Linked DNA regions of Syntrophobacter fumaroxidans MPOB. The protein of the gene in region 2 interacts with the protein of the main gene of each other region in a pairwise test. Links are inferred from orthologs where the notes say so. Each region holds a gene or a part of one and is shown on either strand. Other genes may lie near its edges. The genes, in order: serC and selB.

Region 1 (8,709 bases), 1.0 Mb from region 2 along the record:
ATGAGCTTCTCGAGCTCACTTTCAAGTCTTTGCAGGTCGGTTCCCACTTGTTCCGCGAGGTGCATCGCGGCCTGGAAGGAGAGTTCCTTCCCCCGCTGCCGGGCCCGGTCCCGCAGCCAGCGGGGCAGTTCCCTCTCCGACGGGCCGTGAAGGTGGACGACGGTTCCAACCGCCGTCACCGCCGCTTCGATTTTCTCCAGCCCCTTTTTACCGGAAAGCGTGAGCACCAGGCATGCCGTCGGGAATGGGCGGGCGAGGTAGGAAAGCAGGATCTTGCGCTGTTCTTCGGGCCAGTTTTCGATGTGGCGGACCATGAGCAGCCGTTTCGGGGCAAACATGGGAAGGGCGCGCAGCCCGGCCACCATCTCCGCGGCGGTGTATTCCTTCGCCTGGTAGCGTTCCCCGTTGAACGCGCGGGCTCCGCCCGAGGCGATCTTCTCCACGAGCCGTTTCCAGGCCTCCTCGATCAACAGCTCCGCCTCCCCGACCAGGAAATAGACGGGCGACAGAGGTTCCCGTTCGAGACGCCTGAAGAATTCATCGGCCGGCATGGTCAAAAATTGCTCAGAAAGCGGTCATGAATGCGGGTTGACATTTCTTTCGCAAGGAACTGCAGCGCTCCCTTGCGGCTGTCGAAGCTGAAGATCGGATCGGGGTCCTGCGCATTGCGAAGCTGCCGGTATACTTTGAAATAGGTGAAATTCGGATCCTGCCACAGCACTTTTCCCGTCTTGATCTCAATGCACCGGATTTCCAAAACCACGTAAAGCCGCGTTTCGATGGCCAGCGCATTGTTGTAAGTGAGGGGAAGATCGCGGTGGGCAACCGCGGAACTGTAAATGTTGGTGATGATTCCCCTGAAGACGGCTTCCGCCTCGTCCTGGGGCACGACCCGCATCGAGCCTCTGCGCATGAATTCCTTGCGCAACTCTCCGGCAAAGATGGCGCCCAGGTCGGGTTCCGAAGTCTTGTTCTCGAAAACGGGGATGGCGATATTGTGCAACCCCGGCTTCGGTCCCGGCCCCTCTCCGGAGAAGTGATACCCGCACCCTGTCGTGCAGAGCAGCAGAACAACCGCGACGATGAGGAGTCTCGAACGGATTTGCATGACGTTGCGCTCTTTCTGCCGGAAGGCGGCCTATACGACGACGTTGATGATCTTTTTCGGAACGACGACGACCTTCCTCACCGGCTTTCCGGCAATGAATTCCTGCACGCGGGAATCGGCCAGCGCGGCCGCTTCCATCTGCTCCGGGGTCGCGTCGGAGGGAACGGTGATCCGACTGCGCAGTCTCCCGTTCACCTGCACCACGAGCATGACTTCTTCGGCCTGCAGGGCTTTCCCGCTCCATTCGGGCCAGGGTTCGAGCAGAACGCTTCGGGTATGTCCCAGTTCGTGCCAGATCTCTTCGGCGATGTGCGGCGCCATGGGAGAGACGAGCAGGATCAGCGCCTCCACCGCCTCCTTCACCACCGGCCAGATGTTCCCGGCCCTGGAGCCGCCTTCCACCACCTGGTAAATCTGGTTCACCAGTTCCATGATCGCCGCGATGGCCGTGTTGAAATGGAAGCGGTCCCGGATGTCTTCGGTCACCTTCTTGATGGTCTGGTGCGTCTTGCGATGCAGGGCTTCAAGCGGTTCCGGAAGCGCTCCGCCGCCGTTGTGGCGCGGCGCGGACCGCAAGGCGTCGAGATTGTCGGAAACCAGTCGCCAGATCCGGGACAGGAACCGGAATGACCCTTCCACGCCCTGGTCGCTCCATTCCAGATCCTTTTCGGGCGGGGAGGCGAACAGGCAGAAGAGGCGCACCGTGTCCGCGCCGTAGGCCTTGATCATGTCGTCCGGGTCCACCACGTTCCCCTTGGACTTGCTCATCTTGGCCCCGTCCTTGATCACCATGCCCTGGGTGAGCAGGTTCCTGAAGGGTTCGTCGACCTCGAGCGCCCCCATGTCCCGCAGCACCTTCACGAAGAAACGCGAATACAGCAGGTGGAGCACGGCGTGTTCGATGCCGCCGATGTACTGGTCCACGGGCATCCAGTACTTGACTTTGGGCAGATCGAGCGGCCCCTGATCGTACCTCGCACACGCAAACCGGGCAAAATACCAGGACGATTCCACGAAGGTGTCCATGGTGTCCGTTTCCCGGCGTGCGGGACCGCCACAACGCGGACAGTCGGTGTTGAGGAAAGGAGCGTGCGCCGGAAGGGGGGAGGCGCCGTTGGGCAGCAGCGCGACGTCCGTCGGCAGAACCACCGGCAGATCCTTTTCGGGAACGGGAACGGTTCCACACTTGTCGCAATAGACGATCGGGATGGGGGCACCCCAATAACGCTGACGTGAAATCCCCCAGTCTCTCAGCCGGTACTGGACGGTTTGCTCCCCGAGGCCCTTCCCGGCCAGGTCCGCGGTGATGGCGGTGCGGGCCTCGGCGGACGCCATGCCCGAATACGCGCCGGAATCGACCAGCACGCCGTCGTCTTCGAAGGCCGCGGACAGTTCCTGCGCGGCCGGAGCGGCCGCCGCATCGGCCGGCTTGATGACCACCTTGACGGGCAGCCCGTATTTGCGCGCGAATTCGAAGTCGCGCTGATCGTGGGCGGGAACGGCCATGACCGCTCCCGTACCGTATTCCATCACCACGAAGTTGGCGACGTAAATCGGCATTTTCGCCCCGGTGACCGGGTTGATGCAGCAGCTTCCGGTGAAAACCCCCTCCTTTTCGAGCAGCTCGGCCTCACGGTCGTTGCGCTTCGCCTGCTTGGCGGCCTGGACGAACCGCAGCACTTCGGATTCCTGGGGATTTCCACGACAGAGCCCCTCCACCAGGGGGTGTTCGGGGGCCAGGCTCATGAACGTCGCCCCGAAGAGCGTGTCGGCGCGCGTGGTGAACACCGTGATGGAACCGTCCCCGGATGCCAGGGGAAACAGGAGCTTGCTTCCAAGGCTCTTGCCGATCCAGTTCTGCTGCATGGTGAGCACCCGCTCCGGCCAGCCCGGCAGCCGGTGGGTATAATCCAGCAGTTCTTCCACGTAATCGGTGATTTTAAAGAACCACTGTTCCATTTCCTTCTGGACCACGGGCTGGTCGCAACGCCAGCATGCCCCGCCTTCGACCTGCTCGTTGGCGAGGACCGTCAGGCAGGTGCCGCACCAGTTGACGTACGCGCTGCGCTTGTACGCCAGCCCCTTTTCGTACATCTTCAGGAAGAACAGCTGCTCCCAGCGGTAGTAGGACACGTCGCAGGTGGCGAATTCGCGGGACCAGTCGTAGGAAAATCCCAATTGCTTCAACTGGCTGCGCATGTACGCGATGTTCTCGTAGGTCCAGCGGGCAGGGTGGGTTTTCGCCTTGATCGCGGCGTTTTCGGCCGGCATGCCGAACGCGTCCCACCCCATGGGGTGCAGCACATTGTAGCCCCGCATCCTCAGGAAGCGGGCGACCACGTCCCCGATCGAATAGTTGCGGACGTGCCCCATATGGATGCGCCCCGAGGGATAGGGGAACATTTCCAGGAGATAGAACTTCTCCCGGCCGGGAATCTCGGAAACCTCGAAGAGCTTTTCCCGTTCCCAATGTTCCTGCCATTTCTTCTCGATACGCTTCGGTGCATATTTATAGTCCATCATCCGCCTCATTTTGCTCGATAGGGTTTGCGCGGCACCCCCGCACAACGGAACTCGCCGGAATAAATCGCAGTTTTTTTAGCACAGTCCGGGCTTTTTAGCAACATCAAGGCCCGAGCGGGAGGGAGACGGAAGATGCGGGAGTCGGACCGGAGAGAAGGCTTCAAACAGAGGGGCCGCCCCGTCAGTCAAGCCGGAGCCTGGGAACGGACAGCTCGGAGTGACGCTTTCGAACGGAGTCCCGCCCCGCCGAGGCGAGGCGCTCATTCCCTCTCTCTTTCCCAATCGTTGCACCGGTGTCCCCCCTCGTTCGGGGGCGAAACAGTCGCGTGCAACAGGGTGCAACCGGAGGAGTCCCGGCCGTCAAGACGATTGACCCGGAGGGGCGAGGCCGGCGCACATGCAGCGCTTGCCTTGCCCGGGCACATCAGGGCTGCCCGAATCGCCGCGCCTCGTGCCGGTTCGGTTGGGAACGCCGCCCCCGATTTCCAGTCCCGCCCCGCCGAGGCGAGGCGGGCCTGGACCGTCTTCCGCCGGGCTATCCGTTCTTTCGCACGAATTCCTTCATGAAGTCCACGAGCGCCTCCACGCCTTCCAGGGGCGTGGCATTGTACAGGGACGCCCGGCAACCTCCCACCGAACGGTGCCCTTTCAGCCCGCCGAGTCCCGCGGCGGTGGCTTCCTTCACGAACTTGTCCAGGGCGGCGTCCGGCAGCCGGAACGTTACGTTCATCAGCGACCGGGAATCGGGTTCCGCCGTCCCCCTGTAATAGTCCTGGCTGTCGAGATAGCGGTAGAGGGTCTCGCCTTTCCGGCGATTTTGCTCTTCCATCCTGGCGATGCCCCCGACGGTCTCCTCGAGCCATTTCGTCACCAGGCTGACCGTGTAAATGGCAAAGCAGGGCGGGGTGTTGAACATGGACTTCTTTTCCGAAAACGTGGTGTACTTCAACATGGTCGGCAGTTCTTTGGGAACCCGCTTCAGCATGTCCTCGCGCACGATCACGAGGGTGACGCCCGCCGGGCCGGCGTTCTTCTGCGCTCCGGCGTAGATGAGCCCGAAAGGCTTCGGATCGAACACCCGGCTGAAGATGTCCGAGGACATATCGCTCACCAGCGGGATGTTCCCGGTATCGGGGAATGAGTGCCACTGCGTCCCCCGGATGGTGTTGTTGGACGTGATGTGCAGGTAGGCCGAATCGGGACGGACCTTCACCTGCCCGGGTATGTAGGTGAACTCGCGGTCTCCTGAGCTGGCGGCGACCTCGACTTCCTTGCCCTGGATACGCGCTTCCTGGATGGCCTTGGTGGACCACATATCGGTCTCGACATAGGAGACCGGCTTCCCGGGCAGCGCCAAGTTCATCGGGACCATGCAGAACTGCAAGCTGGCCCCGCCCTGCAGGAAAAGCACCTGATACGTATCGTCCAGCTTGAGAAGCCGCTTGATCCGAACGATGGCTTCATCGAGTACGTCTTCAAACCATTTCGAACGATGGCTGACTTCCAGGATCGACATGCCGGAGCCGTGAAAATCCAACATTTCGCGCTGCATTTCCTCGAGCACGGGTAGCGGCAGGACGGCGGGACCGGCGTTGAAGTTATAGATGCGTTTCGCCATGATCGTTTCCTTTTTTCTCTGAAGAATCCAACAGCAACATCCGCATTGTCAACTTGAGGTGATCGATTAGGCTAATGAGGGACCTTTTCTTTGTCAACGAGTATTTCCGGGGCGTTTGCACTTTTTCCGACAGGCGATCGGATGCCGCGGCGCACCGCTTCCACCGGGCATTTGCGCCGCGTGGCCCGGCCGGAAATCCGGTCACGGGGAGCCGTCCGTGGCGGACTGTTTCCGTCAAGCATTTCCGTTGCGGCCGAGCCGGGACTTGTGTATGTTTTTGCTGCTCGAGCGCCGAATTGAAGGGAACGGGGCCGACTCCGGGGGGGATGAGGGGATTGTTGACCCGCACTTCCGTCACATTCCGGGAGTCTCGTTCCGAACGCGGTTCCTCATGATGCCCGCATCGCCCGCGAAGCGTGAAAGGCGGTATCTTCAGGGCAGATCGGTATCGGGGCTTCGCGGATTCCGGCTCACTCGGGCAAGCGACGGCCCCGGCATGCCATGAACAAGGCGCGTTCCGGGCCGGAGGTTCCTGGGGACGTCCATGGAATTGAAATACATCTCATTTCCCGTGGAATACGAGGGCGAATCGAGGTTGGTGATCGATGACCGCTCCCTGCTCGAATGGGCTTCGGAGAAAGGGCGGATTCCGCGCCAAGCCGTGGCGGAGGCGATTCGATACGGCATCACCCCGTTGCGCTATCTGAAGAACTTCTCCGCGCTGAGCCTCGACGAGCAGCTGAAGCTTTGCGAGAGCACGGTTTTCATCTGCGGCTGCGGGGGACTCGGAGGGCACCTGGTCAACCTGGCGGCGAGGGCCGGGATCGGGTCGATCGGGATTGCGGACAAGGACATTTTTTTCCCGACGAACCTCAACCGGCAGCTGTTTTGCGATACCGGGCACATGTCGCGGCCGAAGGTTCATGTGGCCGAGGAAAGAATACGGTGCGTCAATCCGTTCGTGGATGTAAGGGTCTACCCCCAGGCCGTGGATGCGGGCAACGCGGAAGAGTTCATCGAGGGTGCGGACGTCGTGCTCGATGCGCTGGATGATCTGCCCGCGCGGTTCATCCTGGCCGATGCGGCCCGCCGACTGGGAATTCCTTTCGTGCACGGGGCGGCCGCGGGGTGGTGGGGGCAGGTTTGCACGTTCCTGCCGGATTCGCCGCTGCGACTCTCCAGCATATACGGATCGCGCACGGTAAAGGACCCGTCGGAGGAGCGGATGGGAGTGCTTGGCCCCACTCCCGCGGTGATCGCGGGCCTCCAGGCTTTGGAAGCCATCCGCATTCTTGCGGGCAGGCAACCCGCCTACGCAGGCCGGCTGCTCTATTTTGACGGTGAAACGGGGGCGATGGAAATCGTCCCCCTGGAAAGCCCCGGGCCCGCGGAGGGGCACGGCCCCGGGTAACGATTGCCGGTCCCCTGGATCACGGCACGTTTTTCCCGGCGATGCCGTTTTTCCGGGGTGGACTCAAGTGCGCCGTATCGCCGGGTCGCGTGACGGCGGGGGCCGAACGCGACGTCGGCAGGGACGAATCTTTCGGATGCACGGCGTGATGTCGTTTTTCGCCGATGTCCGGCACGGCGGCTGCGCGTTTGCAGCCGGGCGTCGGCTGCCCCGGAAACCCGAGTCACCGAGGAGAAATGGATGGAAATCGATTGGCAGATCGGTCCGGCTTCCGAATGGAGGGCGGACGCGCTCATTTTTTTCGGTCTCGAGGAAGCAACAGAACCCCTGCCCGGATTCAAGCGCTGGCTCGATCAGCACGGGCAGTGGCTGTCGGCCTCGCCGGTGCTCCGCGATTTTCAGGGGAAATACCAGGAAGTCGCGGTGTGCTACGGTCCGCCCGAAGCGAATATCCCCCGGGTCGTCATGGCCGGGCTGGGGACCAGGGAGAAATTCGACATGGAGCGGCTCCAGGGCAGCGCGGCCGCCGCGTTGAACCGGTGCCGCGAGCTGCGCCTCGCCCGCCCGGCCTTTTGCCTGCGTTCCTTTTACGGCCTCCCCCTGATGGTGGATTCGGCGCTCAAGGAGGCGCTCATCGGGGGGCTGACCGGTCTGCACCGCTACGAGGAGCTCAAGACCAGGGACATCGCGCCGAGCGCGGCTCCCTCACGCCTGGTGGTCCTGAACGAGTACGAAACCACGCCGGAGTTGCGTGCCTTGCCCGGTGCGGCTGCTGCCGCCGCGGCCGGGATTATCCTGGCGAGAGACCTCGTGTCCTCGCCCGCCAACCGGGCGACTCCGGCCTTCCTGGCCGACTGCGCGCGGCGCTTGGCCGACCGGGACGGCTGCCGGATCGAGGTCATCGGCCTGGAAAAGGCGGAGTCCATGGGAATGGGGGGCTTCGCCGCCGTCGCGCGGGGCAGCCGTCAACCGGCGTGCATGATCGTGCTGGAACGCTTTCCCGAAGCGGACCGGCGGGAGTCGCCCATTGTTTTCGTCGGCAAGGGGATCACTTTCGACACCGGCGGGATCTCGCTCAAGCCGCGGGACCACCTGGAAGAGATGAAGCAGGACATGGCCGGGGCGGCCGCCGTCCTTGGGGCCTTCGAAACCCTTGGCCGTCTGGGATCAGACCGGCATGTGGTGGGGATCATGCCGTGCACGGAGAACATGCCGGGGGGGAACGCTTACAAGCCCGGGGACGTGATCCGGACCATGTCGGGTCTGACCGTCGAGGTGATCAGCACCGACGCGGAAGGCAGGATGGTGCTCTGTGACGCGCTGACCTACGCGATGCGGTACAAACCCGCTGCCGTTTTCGACATCGCCACCCTCACGGCTGCCGTCATCATCGCTCTCGGTCAGCGGGTGGCCGCGGTCATGGCCAACCGGGACATCCTGGCCGAGGCCGTGGTCGATATCGGCGCCCAGGTCGGCGAACGGCTGTGGCCCCTCCCGCTCTACGACCTCTACTTCGATTACCTCAAGAGCGACGTGGCCGATTTCAAGAACGTCGGGGACCGCACGGCCGGGAGCATCGTCGGAGGCATGTTCCTGAAGCAGTTTGTGCCCGACACGACGCCCTGGGCACACCTGGACATCGCCGGGACCGCCTGGACCGACAAGGACCTGGGGACCACCCCGCGGGGCGGCACGGGCTTCGGCGTGCGAACCCTCACCGAACTGGCCCTCCAGTGGCCCGATCTCGGGATCCGATGAGGAGGGTCGGGTGAGTATACTCCCAGAAGTCCGGCTCAGGATGCGATGATACGGGTCGGGTGAGCCGCTGCGGGCCGGGCGGGGGTAAAAGGTGGTGCTTTTGAGAAGCATTACTGTTTTTGGAGGGCCTTTGAAGCCGATCCTCATTGCCTCAGGCCGACAATTCATTCGTTTTTGCCCTTTTCACGCGTTTGCCGGCGGGCGTGATACATCCGCTCGGTGAAACCGCCCTCAAGCAGGAAGCTGCGCTCCAGGACGCGCAATTGCCGGTCCAGGAGGTAATTTGTCTGG
Region 2 (8,707 bases):
GATCGAATTCCGGGAAACTTCTGAGCGGATAATGTGAATCTTTGGACGAATTGGCGGGGAAAGCGCTTGACATGTTCTATTGAACCGCTAGAATGTTTCAACTTGTCAAGTGGATGCTAACCAGGGGTTCTTTCATCGTGAAACGGAGGAGAAGCGGATATGGGAAGGGTTGCAGACAAGCTAAAGGAACTGCGTGAGCGGGAAGCGAAAATCAAGGAAATGGGTGGCGCCAAGGCTGTCGGCCAGCAACATGAGCGTGGCAAGCTGACCGCTCGTGAGAGGATAGACCTCTTTTTTGATCCCGGTACCTTCCGTGAAATCGACATGTTCGTGAAACACAGAGGGACCCTGTTCGGGATTGATAAGGTGGACATTCCCGCTGACGGTGTCATCACGGGATACGGTCTGGTCAACGGACGCCAGGTGTTCACGTTTGCGCAGGATTTCACGGCGCGGGCCGGAAGCCTCGGCGAAATGCACGCGAAGAAAATCACGAAGGTCATGGACCTGGCGCTCAGAGCCGGCAAGCCGCTCGTCGGTTTCAACGATTCCGGCGGCGCCCGCATCCAGGAAGGTGTGGATTCACTTTCCGGTTACGGCCAGATCTTCTATCGCAATGCCATCGCATCGGGAGTCATTCCCCAGGTTTCCGCCATCATGGGCCCCTGTGCCGGCGGTGCGGTGTACTCCCCCGCAATGACCGATTTCATTTACATGGTGAAGAAGACCGGCCTCATGTTCATCACCGGTCCGGACGTCATCAAGTCGGTTCTGGGCGAAATCATCACCCAGGAAGAGCTCGGCGGCGCCATGACCCACAACTCCAAGAGCGGTGTCGCCCACTTCGCCTGTGAGAGCGATGCCGACTGCATCGAGCAGATCAAGAAGCTGCTGGCCTATTTCCCCGACAACAACATGGAAGACCCGCCCATGGTTGCCACCGGGGACAATCCCACCAGGCTCTGTCCCGAGCTGGACACCATCATTCCTGAAAACCCGATGGGCGCCTACGATATCAGAGACGTCATCCGGTCTATCGTCGACGACGGCGAATTTCTCGAGGTGCATGAGCATTATGCCCCGAACATGGTGGTGGGATACGCCCGCCTGAACGGCAGGAGCCTCGGCATCATCGCCAATCAGCCCAAGTTTTTGGCCGGCTGCCTGGACTGCGATTCCTCCGACAAGGCGACCCGCTTCATCCGGTGCTGCGATGCCTTCAATATCCAGATGCTGACCATCGCCGACGTGCCGGGCTACCTCCCGGGGAAGGTGCAGGAATGGGGCGGCATCATCCGTCACGGCGCCAAGCTTCTGTGGTGCTACTCGGAAGCCACCGTGCCCAAGATCACCCTGACGACCCGCAAAGACTACGGCGGATCCTACCTGGCCATGTGCTCCAGCGATCTGCGCGCCGATTTCGCGTTTGCCTGGCCGACCGCCGAAATCGCGGTCATGGGTGCTGAAGGCGCCGCAAACGTCATCTTCAGGAGAGAAATCAGCGAATCGGCGGATCCCGTGGCCAAACGGCAGGAAGTGATCGACAATTACCGGAATGCCCTCTACAATCCGTACATCGCGGCATCCAGAGGGTACATCGACGCGGTGATCATGCCGTCCGAGTCGCGCGCTCGCCTGATCGAGGCTTTTGAGATTCTGGCTTCGAAGCGTCAGGCTCTGCCGCCGAAGAAGCACGGCAACATTCCCGTGTAGGCTCGCTGGGACCTAAAACTGGACGAACCAGGGCAGGTATCGAGGGCGGTGCCCTGCGATCCTGCCCTTTTTCGGTTTCAGGGCCAGGGTTGGCTTATGAGGAAAAATCAAGCCCGATTTTCCCTTGCCGGGGGAGGCGGGCTTTTTTGTTCGGAGAGAGAAGATGCCCGTCAGCGGTCTGCCGCCCATGCATGAATGGCTCGTGGAATTGAGAAGACACTTCCACCGGTATCCGGAACCGGCATTCGGGGAGGAAAAGACGGCCGCGAAGATCTGCGAGGTTCTCGACGCGCTTGGAGTGCCACACCTCAGGGAGGTTGGAGGCACGGGGGTGATTGCCGCCCTGGGATGTCGGAGGCCGGGGGGAACGCTGGCGTTGCGCGCCGACATGGACGCTCTGCCGTTGGATGAGGCCGGCGATGTGCCCTACGGCTCACTCAACCCCGGCATGATGCACGCCTGCGGACATGACGGGCACATGACCGTGGCGCTCGGCGTCCTGCGGCTGCTGCTCGAGAACGATTGGCCGGAACGGGGCGGCGGGAAGGTGCTTTTCATCTTTCAACCCGCGGAGGAGGGCGGGCGCGGGGGCGCGCTGGCCATGCTCGAAACCGGGCTGTTCGACCCGGAGCGGATCGACGCGATTTTTGCGGTGCACATGTATCCGGAGCTGCCCGTCGGAAGGATCGCGCTTGCCGCAACCACGAGCAATGCGGCATCCGACAGCATCTCCGTTCGCATCGTGGGAAAAGGAGGACACGGGGCGCACCCCGAGCTGTGCGTGGACCCGATCGTCGCAGGGTCCTACTTCGTCGCTCAACTGCAAAGCATCGTCAGCCGCAGCGTGCCGCCTCTGGACAGTGCCGTGCTCACCATCGGCAGCTTTCACGGGGGGACGGCGCGCAACATCATTCCCGAGGAAGTGCGAATGGAGGGGACCCTGCGGACGTTCCGATCCCAGGTCCGGGACCTGGTGTTGCGACGCGTGGAAGAGGCGGCGCGAGGGCTCGAATCTTCCCATGGCGTGGTCGTCGAACTGAAAATCGATTCGGGATATCCTCCCGTGGTGAACCATCCGTCCGTGGTCGAATATGTCGTGGACAGGGCGCGGGGACTACTTGGCGCCGAATCCGTTCTCCTGGAGCCCCCGTCCATGGGGGCCGAAGACTTTGCCTATTTTCTCCAGCGGTGGCCCGGGGCATTGATACGTCTCGGCTGCCACGATCCGGCCAAAGGGTTTGCGCACGGGCTCCACTCGCCGCACTTCGATTTTGACGAAAGCGCCCTGGATGTAGGGGTGAAGCTCGTGGCGGACCTGCTCACCCATTTTGCCCAAACGGGCTGAACGACGGTGCCGTGATTGCCCGGAAAGAAACGATCCCGGAGTCGCGGGCGCGGGGCGAATCTCCTGACCGCCTAGTAGGTGAAATCCACGGCCAGCAGACCTTCGGCGACCTTTTTCACTTTTCCCACCACTTCCACGTGACTGGGGTGAACCTGGTAGCGTTTCATGGCGTCGAGATCGGCGAAAGCCGCAACCAGGGCGAAATCGTAGGATCGCTCGGCGCGCACCACGTCCCGCCCGAATTCGAATCCCTTGATTTCGGGGATGATGGAAGGGAGCGCGCGCAGGCCCTTCTCCATATCGGCGATTTCGGCTTCCGTGGCGTCCTTCTTGAACTTGATGAACACGATGTGCTTGAGCATCAATTTCTCCTCTGTGCGGCCGGCTCCGGTCACTGGCCGGCCTTGCTTTCCCGCAGCCTGCGCATGTCTCCGATGCGAATGGTCACCTTCTGCGAATCGAAGTATTCGAGCAGCGGAATCGTGTATTTTCTGCTGGCCTGAGTCATTTCCTTGAATTGAGGGGTTGAAATCTCGCCGTTCTCCTTGAGAAACGCCACCAGTCGAGCTTGCAGCTCGGCCATGGCCGCGGCATGAAAATAGATGTCCTCTTTTGCCTTGACGAGGATCCCCTGGGACACCATCCATTCGAGCACGTCCTGGTGTTGCCGCGAAGTGCCGGGCAGGTCGGCGGCGATCTCTTTGACGAACGGCGGTTGAAGGCCCGCGGCGCGAAAGACCTGCTCGATCTTTCGCCGAATGACATCCTCGTCCCCGGAAAGATCGATCTTATGGGACTTCAGACGCACCCACTCCATTTCCTGTGCGATGCGGTCCTCATCGGTGAGACTCCTCAAGGCGAAATTATACAGCTTGACTTCAACCGGCTTGCCGAGCTGTGCCGAAAGCTCCTCCTTGGGCATGCCCGTCTTCAGGGGAAAGCGTTTGTGGTACTCGGCAAGGGTGCTCAGGACGGCCTGGCGGAGTTCTTCCAGGGCTTGCCGGTCGATGAGGCGCCGGTTGTCCTTGTCGAACAGGGTGACGGTCTTTTGGCTGATCAGCCGGTGCAGCTCTTTTTCAGTGGTTTTGGGGGACACATTGGCGCGAACCTGCAGTTCGTCCTGGGACAGGCCGGCCCATCCGGCGGCCCGGATATGCCATACAAGAATCTCGGCGTCGTTGCTATTGGAGAGGGTCTCGAGGGCCTTGGCGGCTTCGCGTTTTTCGTGGCCCTTGTGTTTTCGGGGCAGCGGATTCAGGATGCTCCCCCCTCCGATGGTCTGGACAGGGGAGTAGGACCTGACCACGAAACGGTCTCCGCGCAATGCGGCAATGGGCTGATCCAGGCGGATCTGGGCGAAGGCTCCTTCTCCCGCGAGCAGTTCCACCCGGTCGAGGAGAACCACGGTGGCGATGTGTTCGGCGGTGCCGGTATGAAACCGGACCTTTGCCCTGTGCTTGAGAGGGCGCGGCGCCGCGGCCAGGAGCTCCATTTGCACGTCGACCATATGGGTTGCCACGACGGCCCCCGGGGTGGCCACCACATCCCCCCGCTGGATCAACGCCCGTTCCATGCCTTGCAGATTGATGGCGGTTCGCTGTCCGGGAAGGACTTCCTGGACTTCCTTGCTGTGCACCTGAAGCCCCCTCACTTTCGATTTCAGCTCCGAGGGGTAGATCATGACCGGATCACCGATGCGCAGCCGGCCCGACATGCTCGTGCCGGTGATGACGGTCCCGAATCCGCGCATGGTGAACACCCGGTCCACAGGCAGGCGGAACGGTCCTTCGACGCTCCGGGGTTCAACTTCTTCATAAAGGCGGGTCAGTGCCTGCTTGAGCTCGCCGATCCCCTCTCCGGTGGCCGCCGAGACGGAAAGGATCGGCGCCCCTTCCAGGAAAGTGCCCTTGAGAAAATCCGCGACGTCTTCACGCACCATCTCGAGCCAGTCGGGATCGTCCACCAGGTCGATCTTGGTGAGTACGACCAATCCCTGCTTGACGCGAAGCAGTTCGCAGATCTCCATATGTTCCCGGGTTTGGGGCATGACCCCCTCATCGGCGGCAATAACGAGCGCAACCAGGTCGATCCCGGTCGCGCCGGCGACCATGTGCTTGACAAACCGCTCGTGGCCCGGGACGTCGACAATGCCGAGCCGGTTTCCGTCGGGGAGATCCATGTGGGCAAACCCGAGCTCGATGGTGATGCCCCTGAGCTTCTCTTCCTTGAGGCGATCCGTGTCGATGCCGGTAAGCGCTCTGATCAATGAGGTTTTGCCGTGATCGATGTGTCCCGCCGTGCCTAAAATGACCTGCTTCATTGGCTTGCCTTATCCGATCAACGTTTATAGAATTACCGAATTCAGTCCGGGCCGAAATGGCCGTACCTTAACAGAACGATCCCGCCGAATACAAGGGGTTTCCGTCCATCGCGGCGCGTTTGAGCATTCCGGAAGCGGCATTGCCGGCTCATGTCCGGAGCTTCCGCCGGTTCATGTGCGCAATTCCCGACATCGGGGTGCCTGAAAGATTTTGACAATGGAAAACCTCTCGTATAAATTTCTAAAGTTTAAAATGGAGGAAGAGAAGCCATGAATTTCAACATTGCACAGCGCAGTCGGATGTACCGGCTGCCGCCGTACGTCTTTGCCCAGGTCAATGCCTTGAAAATGGAACGGCGAAGGGCCGGTGAGGATATTATCGACCTCGGAATGGGAAACCCGGACCTTCCCACTCCCAAGCACATCATCGACAAGCTGGTCGAAGCCGTCCGCAAGGCGCACAATCACCGCTATTCAGCTTCCAGGGGAATCACCAAGCTTCGCGAGGGCATCGCCACATGGTACCGCCGCCGCTACAATGTAGAGATCGATCCGGAGCGGGAGGCAGTGGTCACCATCGGCGCCAAGGAGGGGCTTTCTCACCTGGTGCTGGTGCTGGTCAGCCCCGGTGACGTGGTTTTCTCTCCCAATCCCACTTACCCCATTCACCCCTATTCCGCGATCATTGCCGGAGGAGACGTCAGGTCCATCCCCATCGGGCCTGACCGGAATTTTCTGGAAGATCTCGAATCCGCCACGAAGCAAACCTGGCCCAGACCGAAACTGCTGATCATTTCCTTTCCTCACAATCCGACCACGACCGTGGTGGACCTGGATTTCTTCCGGAAGATCGTGGACTTCGCAAAAGAACACCACATGATGGTGATTCACGACCTGGCTTATGCCGATCTTGCCTTTGACGGGTATGAAGCGCCCAGTTTTCTGCAGGTGCCGGGCGCCAAGGACGTCGGAGTCGAATTTTTTTCCATGTCGAAAAGTTACAGCATGGCGGGGTGGCGGGTCGGGTTCTGCGTGGGAAACGAAGAGATGGTTTCCGCGCTCACCCGGATCAAGAGCTACCTGGATTATGGTGTGTTCCAGCCGATCCAGATCGCGGCGACCATCGCGTTGCAGAGCGACCAGGACTGCGTGGACCGCATTGTATCGGTCTACCAGTCCCGGCGTGACGTGCTGGTGGACGGACTGAACCGCATCGGTTGGCCTCTGGAGAAGCCCAAGGGAACGATGTTCGTCTGGGCGCGAATTCCGGAACGGTTCAGAGCCATGGGTTCGGTGGAGTTTTCCAAGCTCCTGATCGAGGAGGCCAAGGTTGCCGTCTCTCCCGGCTTGGGTTTTGGAGAATACGGCGATGAATACGTCCGGTTCGCCCTGGTCGAGAACGAGATGCGGACTAAGCAGGCGATAAGAGGATTGCGGCGGGCGTTCAACCACAAGTAGGCAAAGATGGAGGACGGCGCGGCGGCTTGACGCTGTCGGCCATTTGCACGCACACGAGCCAAAGACCCGCGCCGGCGATTCATTATTGAGACGGGGAGGCGTCCCGAATGGGACGGAGACCCTGCCCCCGGCCGGCTCGCATGTCTTCGGGCGCCTCCGTGTTCCGGGGCGCTCGGTTTTTTTGGCCATTTCGAAATTCGAGGGTGAGATGCGCTCTATCAGAGTTGGACTGATCGGTTGGGGGACGGTGGGTTGCGGGGTCATCCAGGTGTTGCGCGAAAATGAGGCGGACATACGGAATCGCCTTGGAGTGCCGCTCGAATTGCGGCGCGTGGCCGATCTGGATATCGACCGACCGAGGCCCGTGTCGGTGCCGCGGGACCTGCTGACCAACCGTATTGACGACATTCTCAACGACCCGGACATCGACATCGTGGTGGAATTGATCGGAGGGCTGGATGCGGCGCGGGAGGTCATTCGCCGGGCGATCGATTCCGGCAAGCACGTGGTTACGGCGAACAAGGCGCTGCTGGCGCATTCCGGCAACGAACTGTTCCGGGTTGCGGCCGAGCGGGGGCGCGCCATCGGCTTCGAGGCTTCCGTGGCTGGAGGAATCCCGCTCATCAAGGCTTTGCGCGAAGGGCTCGCGGGAAACCGTATCCAGACGATTTTCGGTATCCTGAACGGCACGGCCAACTATATCCTCACCCGCATGGCGGAAGGGGGGCTTTCCTTCGAAGACGCTCTGGGCGAGGCCCAGCAGATGGGGTACGCCGAAGCGAACCCGGCGCTCGACGTGGAAGGAATCGACACGGCACACAAGCTGGCCATAGCGAGCGCCCTGTCCTTCGGCACTCCCATTCGTTTCGACGAGGTTTACACGGAAGGCATCTCGCACATCGACCCTGACGATATTCAATTCGGGGAGGAATTCGGCTACAGTCTGAAATTGCTCGCCATCGCGCGCCACATGGACGGACGCATCGAAACCCGGGTGCATCCGACGCTCATACCGCGTCATCATGTGCTCGCCAGCGTAAAGGGGGCTTACAACGCCGTGCATGTTCAGGGCAATGCGGTGGGGAATATCATGCTCTACGGCATGGGGGCGGGCATGATGCCGACGGGAAGCGCCGTGGTCGGCGATCTGATCGACCTGGCTCGCGACATCCTCGGCAGCACCCCGGGACGAGTCCCGGCGCTCGCTTTCCAGCCGGATCGATTGGCCGAAATCGCGATAAAGCCGATAGCCGATGTCTCCACCTGTTACTATTTCCGTTTTTCCGCCCTCGATCAGCCCGGAGTCCTGTCGAAGGTCTCGGGGATTCTGGGGAAATTCCACATCAGCATCGCCGCGGTGATCCAAAAGGGTCGTCGGAAGGCTTCTTCGGTACCCATCGTGATGCTGACTCACGAAGCGCTGGAGAGTAATGTGAGGGCGGCACTGGCCGAAATCGACCAGCTCGATATCGTGACGGCTCCGACTCAGATCATTCGGATCGAAAACCAGGAAACGAACAATTTCTTCTGACGACCGTCGGTCTTCATCGTCGAGATGCAAATGGAAAAGAAATACGTGATTCTGGTGGGCGACGGGATGGGCGACTACCCGCTTGCGGAGCTGAACGGCAGAACACCGCTGGAGGCGGCTTCCACCCCACACCTGGACCGGCTCAGCTCCCGTGGTCGATTGGGGATGGCCAGGACCATCCCGGACTGCATGGAGCCGGGCAGCGATGTCGCCAATATGAGCCTGCTCGGTTATGATCCGCGGATCTATCATACCGGACGGGCCCCGTTGGAGGCCGCTTCCATGGGGATTCGCCTGGAGGAGCGGGATCTGGCCTTTCGTTGCAACCTGGTGAACCTTC

The links.
Region 1: the proteins of selB (region 2) and serC interact in binary tests that used the Escherichia coli proteins (3 or more experiments, as listed by UniProt). The link is inferred for Syntrophobacter fumaroxidans MPOB from one-to-one orthologs.

The regions. Positions count from the first base shown.
Region 1 is NC_008554.1:2,544,601-2,553,309, reverse strand. Bases 3,209-6,121 are described here. They hold serC (3-phosphoserine/phosphohydroxythreonine transaminase), read right to left. Parts: upstream 5,250-6,121; coding sequence 4,167-5,249; downstream 3,209-4,166. Other genes in these bases: SFUM_RS10775 (HesA/MoeB/ThiF family protein), read left to right, coding at 5,794-6,121; leuS (leucine--tRNA ligase), read right to left, coding at 3,209-3,628. Also shown: holA (DNA polymerase III subunit delta), read right to left, coding at 1-551; SFUM_RS10795 (LptE family protein), read right to left, coding at 554-1,108; more of leuS, read right to left, coding at 1,139-3,208; more of SFUM_RS10775, read left to right, coding at 6,122-6,660; SFUM_RS10770 (leucyl aminopeptidase), read left to right, coding at 6,901-8,418; SFUM_RS10765 (four helix bundle suffix domain-containing protein), read right to left, coding at 8,583-8,709. UniProt on the Escherichia coli protein: Catalyzes the reversible conversion of 3-phosphohydroxypyruvate to phosphoserine and of 3-hydroxy-2-oxo-4-phosphonooxybutanoate to phosphohydroxythreonine. Is involved in both pyridoxine and serine biosynthesis.
Region 2 is NC_008554.1:1,504,294-1,513,000, reverse strand. What follows is about bases 2,915-5,825. They hold selB (selenocysteine-specific translation elongation factor), read right to left. Parts: upstream 5,379-5,825; coding sequence 3,450-5,378; downstream 2,915-3,449. Other genes in these bases: SFUM_RS06355 (aminotransferase class I/II-fold pyridoxal phosphate-dependent enzyme), read left to right, coding at 5,649-5,825; SFUM_RS06365 (Dabb family protein), read right to left, coding at 3,130-3,420; SFUM_RS06370 (M20 metallopeptidase family protein), read left to right, coding at 2,915-3,058. In the rest of the region: SFUM_RS06375 (acyl-CoA carboxylase subunit beta), read left to right, coding at 160-1,713; more of SFUM_RS06370, read left to right, coding at 1,877-2,914; more of SFUM_RS06355, read left to right, coding at 5,826-6,836; SFUM_RS06350 (homoserine dehydrogenase), read left to right, coding at 7,045-8,367; SFUM_RS06345 (cofactor-independent phosphoglycerate mutase), read left to right, coding at 8,392-8,707. UniProt on the Escherichia coli protein: Translation factor necessary for the incorporation of selenocysteine into proteins. It probably replaces EF-Tu for the insertion of selenocysteine directed by the UGA codon. SelB binds GTP and GDP.